3 regions of the Rhizobium sp. SG741 genome follow, and region 2 is predicted to be linked to each of the others. Evidence: predicted binding sites of a transcription regulator. Region 2 holds the regulator's gene; each other region holds the start of a gene.
What was found. The regulator PhoB, encoded in region 2, activates phosphate uptake and scavenging genes when phosphate is short. The targets are predictions, from matches to a motif close to TGTCATNNANCTGTCAT.
Positions count from the first base shown of each region.

Region 1 (3,275 bases), on a different contig from region 2:
CGTATTTGGCCGGATCGCTTTTCTGCAGCTCCGCCATCAGATCCTTCCCGCCGCAGCTGTCGGACACCGTCTCATCGGCGTGCGCCGATTGCAGCGTCAGCATGGTTGCGATCAATATGATCGCCAGCATCAGCGGAAAGGCCGTGGCGAGCCAAAGGAGCATGCCACCGATCGCCGGCGTCGGTGACCGCATCGTCCTGGATCCGAGGGCAGAAATCATCTAAACCTTCCGCTGACAGAGGACATGACTTCTAAAGCTTGAAAGCGGCTTTCGGGAGGCATGTCGAAACATGTTTCTGCTCTATCCTTGCGAAACGCATATTCCCTTAACGCAAGGGGTTAATCTTTTCTTACGCTCGCGGATGGGCGCGATCGTAGACTTCCAGAAGCCGTGAGGAATCGACGCCGGTATAGACCTGCGTCGTCGACAGGCTGGCATGGCCGAGCAATTCCTGGATGGTGCGCAGGTCCCCTCCGCCCGCCAGCAGATGCGTCGCGAAGGAGTGGCGCAAGGCATGCGGCGTTGCGGTATCGGGCAAGCCGAAGGCGCTGCGCAGTTTCTGCATGCCGTGCTGGATGATGCCCGGCTGCAGCTTGCCGCCGCGCGCGCCGCGAAAGAGGGGGCCGTCCGCGTCGAGATGATAGGGACAGAGCGCGCGATAGCGATCGACCGCCTCGACGACGATTGATAGTAGCGGCACCAGCCGCGTCTTGTTGCCCTTGCCGGTGATGCGCAGCGCAGTCGCGCCCGGCGGCATATCCTGCGGCTTCAGATCCAGCGCTTCGGAAATGCGCAGGCCGCAGCCGTAGAGCAGGGTCAGCACGGCCGCATCGCGCGCAGCGATCCATGGCTCCTCATGCAACTGTACCTCATCGCTGACCACCGTGATGGCCTGCGTATCGGAAAGCGGCTTGGGAAGCGATTTCGGCTGTTTCGGCGAGCGCACGGCCGCCGCGCCTGCGGCATTCACCAGGCCCTTCTTTTCGAGATAGCGCAGCAGCGAACGAAGGCCGGCAAGATTGCGCCCGAGCGAACGGGCGCCGGCCCCTTCTTTTCGGCGCGCGGCGAGAAAACCGCGAAAATCGGCGGGGCGCAGCGCGTGGATATCCGCGATCGTTGCCGGGCCGCCGAGATGGCCGGTGAGAAAGGTGAGGAATTGCCGCGTGTCGCGCTCATAGGCATTCAGCGTGTGGGCGGAGAGCCGCCGCTCCTGACCGAGCGCGTCGAGCCAGCGGCTACGCTCCGCCATCAACCTTGAGTCGGCAATGATCAACAATTCGTTCAGTGGAAAACCCCTTGAAATTCAGATTCCTTCTGCCACTTTGAATTAGGGAAGGTTATGGAATCACTAACTTTCCCGTTGCACTGCTTGCATTTCCGATGTGCTGCGGGAGCAACGGCACTCCAAAAAACTGCATATGGGCCCGTTCCTAAATCCCCGATGATTTGGCGGCTATATGCGAGGCGCTTGTCATGCTTCGATCATATTCGGTTGCAATAGAATATACCCCAACCATTCAGGATACTTCATGGCACGCCGCGGTTCGATAACTGCATTGGGACAGATTGCAGAAGCGATCGCTTTGGTGTCGCAGGGTCAGCCGGGACATATTGTCGATATGCTGATCGCCGAACGTGGCGAAAAGATCGTTCGCAATCCGCTCTGGCCGGTCATGCGCCCCTTTCTCTACACGCTGCTGCGCTACAACAAGGCGATCGAATTCGCCAATGATGTCGCCAAGTTGTCCGGCTTTCAATGCTTCGAATATATGAGCGATCTGCTCCAGCTCGACATCGACGTCACCCACGCCGATCGCATCCCGGCATCCGGCGGTTTCATTCTCGTCAGCAATCATCCCACCGGCATTGCCGACGGCGTCGCCGTTTTCGATCTCCTGAAATCGCGCCGGCCCGACATGATGATCTTTGCCAATCGCGATGCCGTGCGCGTCAATCCGCGTTTCGCCGAGATGATCATTCCGGTGGAATGGCGAGAGGAGCACAAGAGCAAGCCGAAGACGCGCGAGACGCTGCAGCTGACCAATCGCGCCGTCGCCGACGGCAAGGTCACCGTGCTTTTTCCGTCCGGCCGCATCGCCTATTGGGCGGACGGCAAGCTGAACGAGCGTCCGTGGAAGACATCCGCCGTGGGTCTGGCGCGCAAATACAATCTGCCGATCCTGCCGGTGCACCTGACGGCGCGCAATTCCGGCCTGTTCTACTGGCTCGCCAGATGGTCAACCGAGCTGCGCGATATGACTGTCTTTCACGAGCTTCTGAACAAGCGCGGCGACCAGTTCGACTTCCTCGTCGGCAATCTCATTCCCGTCGAGCATCTCGACGGCGACGTCAACGAGGTGACGAAAGCGCTGGAGAAGCACACGGTCGTCGATCTCGCGGCTGACGGCAATGCGAGGTTCTCGCCGCTCGTTTCGCCCAGGCAGCAGGACGAGGCCTTGGCCGCGCATTCTCTTTAAATCGGGAATCGGCTAGACCGGGGCATGCAACTTCGCTCGATGTTCGCCCAGAATTACCGCTCTTTGCGTTCGATCCGAATGGATCTCGCCGATGTCAACCTGTTCATCGGCGAGAATGGCGTCGGCAAATCCAATCTCTATCGTTCGCTGCAGCTCGTGCAGGCGGCGGTCCGTGGGCGGCTGGCGCATGAGATTTCCAGCGAGGGCGGCATGTTCTCGGCCATGTGGTCGGGCAAGCGGCGCTCGCATGAATCAGCCCGCATCCGTTTCGATGTCGAACTGCTCGACATGGAGAGGGCAGCGACTTTCCGCTATTGGATCGAGGCCGGCATGCGGCCGCCGCTTGCCTCTGCCGGCTTTCCATTGGAGCCGCAAGTCAAGGCTGAGGAATTGTCGATCGAAACGGGCCGGCGGTCGGTGACGATGATGAAGCGCGACGGACCGGGCATTTCCGTTCGTGGCGAGAATGGCCGCATGCAGGCGCATCCCGAGCAGGCGCTGACATCCGAAACGGCGATCGCTCTGCTCGGCGATGCCGGATATTATCCGGAGGTCGGCACGTTCCGACGGGCCGTCGATGCCTGGCGGTTCTACCATGGCTTTCGCACCGATCGCGGCTCGCCGCTGCGCGCGCCCTGCCTTGCAGTGACCTCTCCGATGCTGGACGAGGACGGCGCCAATATCGCTGCCGTCTTCGCCACGCTTGTCCACACACGCGAAGATACCGTCGAACTCGATCGCGTCATTGCCGCCGCCCTTGGTGGGGCGCGCCTCGTCGTGCCGGAGCCGCAGGAAAC
Region 1 covers NZ_JAAZQP010000005.1:340,200-343,474, forward strand. Annotated here, with positions in the region: gene FHT29_RS15790 (TraB/GumN family protein) at 1-220, opposite strand, end outside; gene FHT29_RS15795 (tyrosine recombinase XerC) at 351-1,286, opposite strand; gene FHT29_RS15800 (1-acyl-sn-glycerol-3-phosphate acyltransferase) at 1,531-2,478, shown strand; gene FHT29_RS15805 (AAA family ATPase) at 2,503-3,275, shown strand, end outside.
Region 1: a site for PhoB is predicted at 1,471-1,487, ahead of FHT29_RS15800 (1-acyl-sn-glycerol-3-phosphate acyltransferase). Genes of this name have one in related genera too.

Region 2 (3,275 bases):
CCAACCCGTTTCCGAAGTCGATCTACGAGAACGTCGCCTACGGACCACGCATCCATGGCCTGCACAGCTCGAAAGCCGATCTCGAGCATATCGTCGAGACCAGCCTGCAGAAAGCCGGTCTCTGGGGCGAGGTCAAGGATCGGCTCTATGATGCCGGCACGAGCCTGTCCGGCGGCCAACAGCAGCGTCTGTGCATCGCTCGCGCGGTCGCAGTCAGTCCAGAGGTCATCCTGATGGACGAGCCATGTTCGGCGCTCGACCCCATCGCAACCGCAAAGGTCGAGGATCTGATCCATGAGCTGCGGGAAAACTTCACCATCGTCATCGTGACGCATTCCATGCAGCAGGCAGCCCGCGTTTCGCAACGCACCGCAATGTTTCATCTCGGCCATCTGGTTGAGGAGAACGATACCGATAAAATGTTCACCAATCCCGACGATTTCCGCACGCAGGATTACATCATGGGCCGTTTTGGTTGATGATGCCGTGCGCGCGGCTCCTTTCACACAGTTCACCTTGAGGATAGAAAAATGGTCTCCACTCACATTCTCTCTGCCTATGACGAAGACCTGAAGTTCCTGACGCGCCGCATTGCGGAAATGGGCGGTCTGGCCGAGCAAATGGTCAGCGACAGCGTTCGCGCACTGGTCCAAAGCGATACCAGTCTTGCGCAGAAGGTCATTTCCGACGACGTCATTCTCGATCATGCGGAACGGGAAGTCGGCGACAAGGCGATCGTCACCATCGCCCGCCGGCAGCCGATGGCCGCCGACCTGCGCGAGATCATGGGCTCGATTCGCATCGCTTCCGATCTGGAGCGTGTCGGCGACCTCGGCAAGAACACCGCCAAGCGCGTCATCGCCGTGCAGGGCACAGGCGTTCCGCGGCGGCTTGCCCGCGGCATCGAGCATCTCTCCGAACTGGCGCTCAGCCAGCTCAAGGAAGTGCTTGACGTCTATGCCACCCGTTCGCCGGACAAGGCTGTGTCGATCCGAGAGCGCGACGAGGAAATCGACGCGATGTACACCTCGCTCTTCCGCGAGATGCTGACCTACATGATGGAAGATCCGCGCAACATCACCACCTGCACGCATCTTCTCTTCTGCGCCAAGAACATCGAGCGCATCGGTGACCATGCCACCAACATCGCCGAGACGATCTATTACATGGCGACCGGCGCCCAGCCAGAAGGCGAGCGCCCGAAGGATGATACCGCCAACACCGTTGGCGCGGTGACGGAATAATCTGGAAGCGAAGAAAAGGAGACCAGAGGCGCATGGTTCCGAGAGTTGCTGTTGTAGAAGACGAGGAAGCGCTCAGCGTTCTGCTGCGCTACAATCTCGAGGCTGAGGGCTTCGAGGTCGATACGATCCTCAGAGGCGATGAAGCCGAATTGCGTCTCCAGGAGCGCATCCCCGATCTTCTGATCCTTGACTGGATGCTCCCCGGTGTATCCGGCATCGAGCTCTGCCGCCGGCTGCGTATGCGGCCGGAGACGGAGCGCCTGCCGATCATCATGCTGACGGCCCGCGGCGAGGAAAGCGAGCGCGTGCGCGGTCTTTCCACCGGCGCGGACGATTACGTCGTCAAGCCGTTCTCGACGCCGGAGCTGATGGCCCGCGTCAAGGCGATGCTGCGGCGCGCCCGCCCGGAGGTTCTCTCCACGGTACTGCGTTGCGGCGATATCGAGCTGGATCGCGAGACCCATCGCGTTCACCGCAAGAGCCGCGAAGTGCGGCTGGGACCGACGGAATTCCGCCTGCTGGAGTTCCTGATGTCCTCGCCGGGCCGGGTCTTCTCGCGTTCGCAGCTGCTCGACGGCGTATGGGGACACGATATCTATGTCGACGAACGTACCGTCGACGTGCATGTCGGCCGCCTGCGCAAGGCGCTCAATTTCTCCAATATGCAGGATGTCATCCGCACCGTTCGCGGTGCGGGTTACTCCATGGAAGCTTGAGCGGGTACGCCCGTTCAGGCATCGACATAGCGGCGGAAACAGAAAACGGGCCTTTCGGCCCGTTTCGTTTATCTGATCTAGAGCGGCTACGCGTTTCACCGACTCGCGTGACGGCTCTATGCTATTGTTTTTACGCAATTCCAGGAAAACCGCTTCGCACTTTTCCTGGAATTGCTCTATGGGGCATCTCAGCCGCGCGGTTGAGCTGGCCGACGCCGTTCATGCACCGGCTGGTAGGCCAGGCGCTGATGGTAGCCGCAATAGGGCGATGCATCCGGGCTCTCGTTGCCGCAGAAGTGGAAATCGTCCTTCAGCGGGTCACCGACGGGCCATTTGCAGGTGCGTTCCGTCAGCTCGGTCAGGACGAGGCGCCGAGAGATCGGAACGACGACGTTGGCAGCCGGACGATATTGGATCTCGTTGACCGCATCGACCTCAATCTCTTCCTTGAGCATGGTCGCGCCCTGCTGGCGGGTAACCGTGCGGGTTGCGACGCGCGATGTATAATTCGATGCGCGGGGCGCCGAGGCGCCGCGCTTCGGCGTTCGGGCAGCGGTCGCCGTGCCGCCCGCCTTCGCTCGGCCCGGCAGGCTCAAGCGGTGCACCTTGCCGATGACGGCGTTACGGCTGACACCGCCCAGCTGCGCCGCGATCTGGCTGGCGCTCAACCCTTCGGACCATAGCTTTTTAAGCTTCTCGACGCGTTCGTCTGTCCAATTCATGCCCTGTCTCCGCTGTCGCGTTTCCGATGGCAGAATCCTTCACCATTGCCCCGCATAGGATCGAGGCGCGAAACGCTCTAAAATTGTGGTGACTAGTTCCGCCGCATGCAGTCTAGCAATTGGTTTTTAACCTAGTGTGAGGCTGACTCCGTGACAAGAGTCGCGGGAATCTTGAGGAATCGATTTCGAGGTTTTCCCCAACTTGCTGTCCTGGCGTGGCATTTATGCAATATGATCCGGCCAACGCATCCCGTTCGGCTGCGGCCGCTCTCTCGCACCTGCTAAATCGCCAGTTTTGTTGACATCGCGGTGCAAAACATCAATAGTGCCCACGCCGCCGCAAGGCGGCATTTTTGATTTTTTCGGACCCGTTTCATGGAAAGGAAGCGATTGGTCCTTAGGGTTGTGATCGAGGAGATACGCCATGGCCGAGACAGCGGCGCTTTATGACACCTATATGCGCGCTCCGCTGCGGTTCGAGCGAGGCGAGGGCGTCTGGCTGATCACGGAAAATGGCGAACGCTACCTCGATTTCGCGGCCGGTGTGGCAGTCAATTCGCTCGGTCATGCGCATCCCCATCTCGTGGCCGAAC
Region 2 covers NZ_JAAZQP010000003.1:391,319-394,593, forward strand. Annotated here, with positions in the region: gene pstB (phosphate ABC transporter ATP-binding protein PstB) at 1-479, shown strand, start outside; gene phoU (phosphate signaling complex protein PhoU) at 531-1,244, shown strand; gene phoB (phosphate regulon transcriptional regulator PhoB) at 1,277-1,960, shown strand; gene FHT29_RS10380 (GcrA family cell cycle regulator) at 2,149-2,682, opposite strand; gene FHT29_RS10385 (aspartate aminotransferase family protein) at 3,107-3,275, shown strand, end outside.

Region 3 (3,275 bases), on a different contig from region 2:
AGCTTGCCGGGGCGGGGATAACGATGAAAGTAGAGAGCCTGTTCGTCGAGATCGCCACTCGCCATGTTCTTGGCTGCCTTCGATGTATCGTGCGTATCCACCACACTTCTCCATTCCTGCCTATGCTTTGAGTCCCCTGAATACATCAATCGCTTCGCGTTCACAGTATGCAATTGACGTCGCTGACCGCTTTTTTGTCATCGCGGATTCGCCGGTGTCCGTCTTGGGGCCGGTGAGGGCTATGCTTCCCCGCTCCGCCGCTCGGACGGTCATAAGGGGTTCATCGCGTGGGCTTATGAGAACGGCAGACGGAGGATACTCCATGACATTGATCGCTTCTCATCGCGGCGGCGCGCATCTATGGCCAGAAAACACCAGGCTTGCCTTTTCAAAGACGGCCAAGCTTGATGTCGATCTCGTTGAATTCGACGTTCACCAGACGCGGGACGGCAAGCTGGTTGTGCATCACGATGCCCTGATCGACCGGATGACCGACGGCAAGGGGGCTATTGTCGATCTCAGCCATGAAGAGCTGATGCGCCATGTCGTGATCGGAAGCGACGGCGAGACTATTCCGACCCTTGCTGAGACCATCGATATCTTCGGCCCGTCGCCGGTCGATCTCCGACTGGAGATCAAGACGAAAGCGGACGGCACGCCCTATGAGGGGATGGAGGCCCGCATCGTCGATAAGTTGATGGCGACCGGCATGGTGTCACGGACGATGATCACCAGTTTCGCCCTGCCGCGTCTCGAAGCCTTTGGCAAAGCACTTGGTGACCGCGGTTTGAACGTCGGCGAACTGCTCGGCTTCATTTTTCTTTGTTCGCCGCAAATGACTGCGCAGCTTGGCTGGAATGGGATCATCGCCGCGCTCCGCAGCTGCGGTGTGCGCGAGATAGCGGTGCGCGCCGACGCCCTGGACGCCGAAGTCATGGGCATCGTACGCAGGAGCGGCATGACGGTGCACGGCTGGGCGGCGCATACGAGCGAAGCGGCGAGAGCGATGTTTCGCCTCGGTGTCGCCAGTTTTACAACCGATCGTCCCGATCTCGCCATCGCGGCCAAACGTGGCTGATCCAGCCCGATAGGCCAGCAGACACAGGGTTTGTCATCTTCCTGAAACACGAGTCTGGTTTTGGAATAGCCAAGTTTGGATAGGGCACGGACTTATAGTTCGTGAATGAAAACATGGACACCCGGCGATTCCGTACACTGTTCATCTCTGACGTACATCTCGGTTCGAAGGCCGCCAAGGCGGACTTCCTTCTCGATTTTCTGCGCTACCACGATGCCGATACCATTTTCCTCGTCGGCGATATCATCGATGGGTGGCGCCTCAAGCGAAACTGGTACTGGCCGCAGGATTGCAATGACGTGGTGCAGAAGGTTCTGCGCAAGGCGCGCAAAGGCACACGGATCGTTTATATCCCCGGCAATCACGACGAATTCCTGCGCGATTTCCCCGGCACGCACTTTGGCGGCATCGAAGTCGCGCAACGCGCCATGCACGAGACTGCCGACGGGAAGAAGTATCTCGTCCTGCATGGCGACGAATTCGATGTCGTCGTTCGTAACGCCCGCCTGCTCGCCTATCTCGGCGATTGGGCCTACGACATGGCCATTCTGATCAATATCGGCCTCGCGGCCGTGCGCCGTCGCCTGAACATGCCCTATTGGTCGTTCTCGGCCTGGGCAAAGCTGCAGGTGAAGCATGCCGTCAACTTCATAGGCGAGTTCCAGCGTGTCGTCGCCGAGGAAGCCAAGCGCAACGATGCCGATGGCGTGATCTGCGGCCATATCCATCACGCTGTCATCGAGGATCTCGACGGCATCCGCTATATCAATACCGGTGACTGGGTGGAAAGCTGCACGGCGATCGCCGAGCATGAGGACGGCACTTTCGAGCTGCTTACCTGGCGGTCGATCCTTGAGACGGAGCCGGCCGGTATATCTGTCGAAGAGTTGCCGAAGGCACTCGGCGTCGGCGCCCAGGCAGCCTAATTTTAGCGCCGCTTCACGGACGCAATAACAGGCTGTCATAATTATTGATCGTTATGAGGCGCCTGTAATTCGGGTTTTTTCCGAAACGTTACGATTTGGCTATTTCTCGCCATAGTCGTACTCTCGATAGCGTGATAGGGACAAATTCAGTTCCCTTCAGGTCTGTCATGATTCCCGCGATAAAATCCTTGCAGGGCGAGGGCGCGCCTTCGTATTTCCGTCTGCGCACCGCCTTGTCCTACTGCGCGCCGTTGTTCGTCAACGGGATCGCTTTGCCGTTTTTCCCCGTCTGGCTGGCGGGATTGAATTTCAATGATCATGAAATCGGTCTCGTGATCGCCGTGCCGATGGTCGTGCGCGTTCTGGTGACGCCCGTCATCGCGGTGTTTGCCGATCACATGAAGGAACGCGCCGATGTGCTGTTCTGGTCCGGTGGGCTGTCATTGCTGACGGCGATCGCGCTTTACTGGACGAGCGAATTCTGGCCCGTGCTGCTCGTTTATGGCGTCCAGGGCGCGACCTACGCGCCCTATGTGCCGGTGGTCGAATCGATCGCTATGTCGGGGGTGCGCCGCTGGGGGTTCGACTATGGCTCCATGCGTGTCTGGGGATCGATCATCTTCATCGTTTCGACGCTTTTCGGCGGCCAGATGATCGGGATGTGGGGAGGCACCATGGTACTGCCCGTCATGGTCGCCGGCTTCGTGCTGACCATGCTCACGGCGCTGATCACGCCGCGTATCGGGCCGACGCGGCGGCGCAACCAGCCGATCAATCTGCAGTCGCCGACTGGAAGCTCGCTGCGCTCTCCGCAATTGCTGATCACGATGATCGGGGTCTCGGTGCAGCAATCGAGCCACGCGATGCTCTACACATTCGCGTCGATCTATTGGCACAAGCTCGGCTTTTCCGGAACCCAGATCGCCGTTCTCTGGAGCATCGGCGTGGCGGCGGAGGTAATGGTCTTCTTCCTCTCGAGAATGCTAAGTCGCCGTTTCAGTGCGTGGACGCTGATTTTCTTCGGCTCGAGCATGTGCGTCCTGCGTTGGATCCTGTTCCCCATCAATCTCGGTTTCGCCGGCTATTTCCTGCTGCAGTGCTTCCATTCCTGCACCTATGCCTGTGTGCATACCGGCATCCAGCGCCGCATCGTCGGATCCGTTCAGGAAACGCAGGAGGCGTCCGCCCAGGGCGCCTATTATTTCTATAACGGCATGTTCCTCGGCTTGATGACGCTCGCGTCCGGCTATCTCTATGCCTGGCTAGACCTT
Region 3 covers NZ_JAAZQP010000004.1:482,846-486,120, reverse strand. Annotated here, with positions in the region: gene FHT29_RS13875 (NADP-dependent malic enzyme) at 1-101, opposite strand, end outside; gene FHT29_RS13870 (glycerophosphodiester phosphodiesterase family protein) at 323-1,078, shown strand; gene FHT29_RS13865 (UDP-2,3-diacylglucosamine diphosphatase) at 1,192-2,004, shown strand; gene FHT29_RS13860 (MFS transporter) at 2,172-3,275, shown strand, end outside.
Region 3: a site for PhoB is predicted at 1,110-1,126, ahead of FHT29_RS13865 (UDP-2,3-diacylglucosamine diphosphatase). Genes of this name have one in related genera too.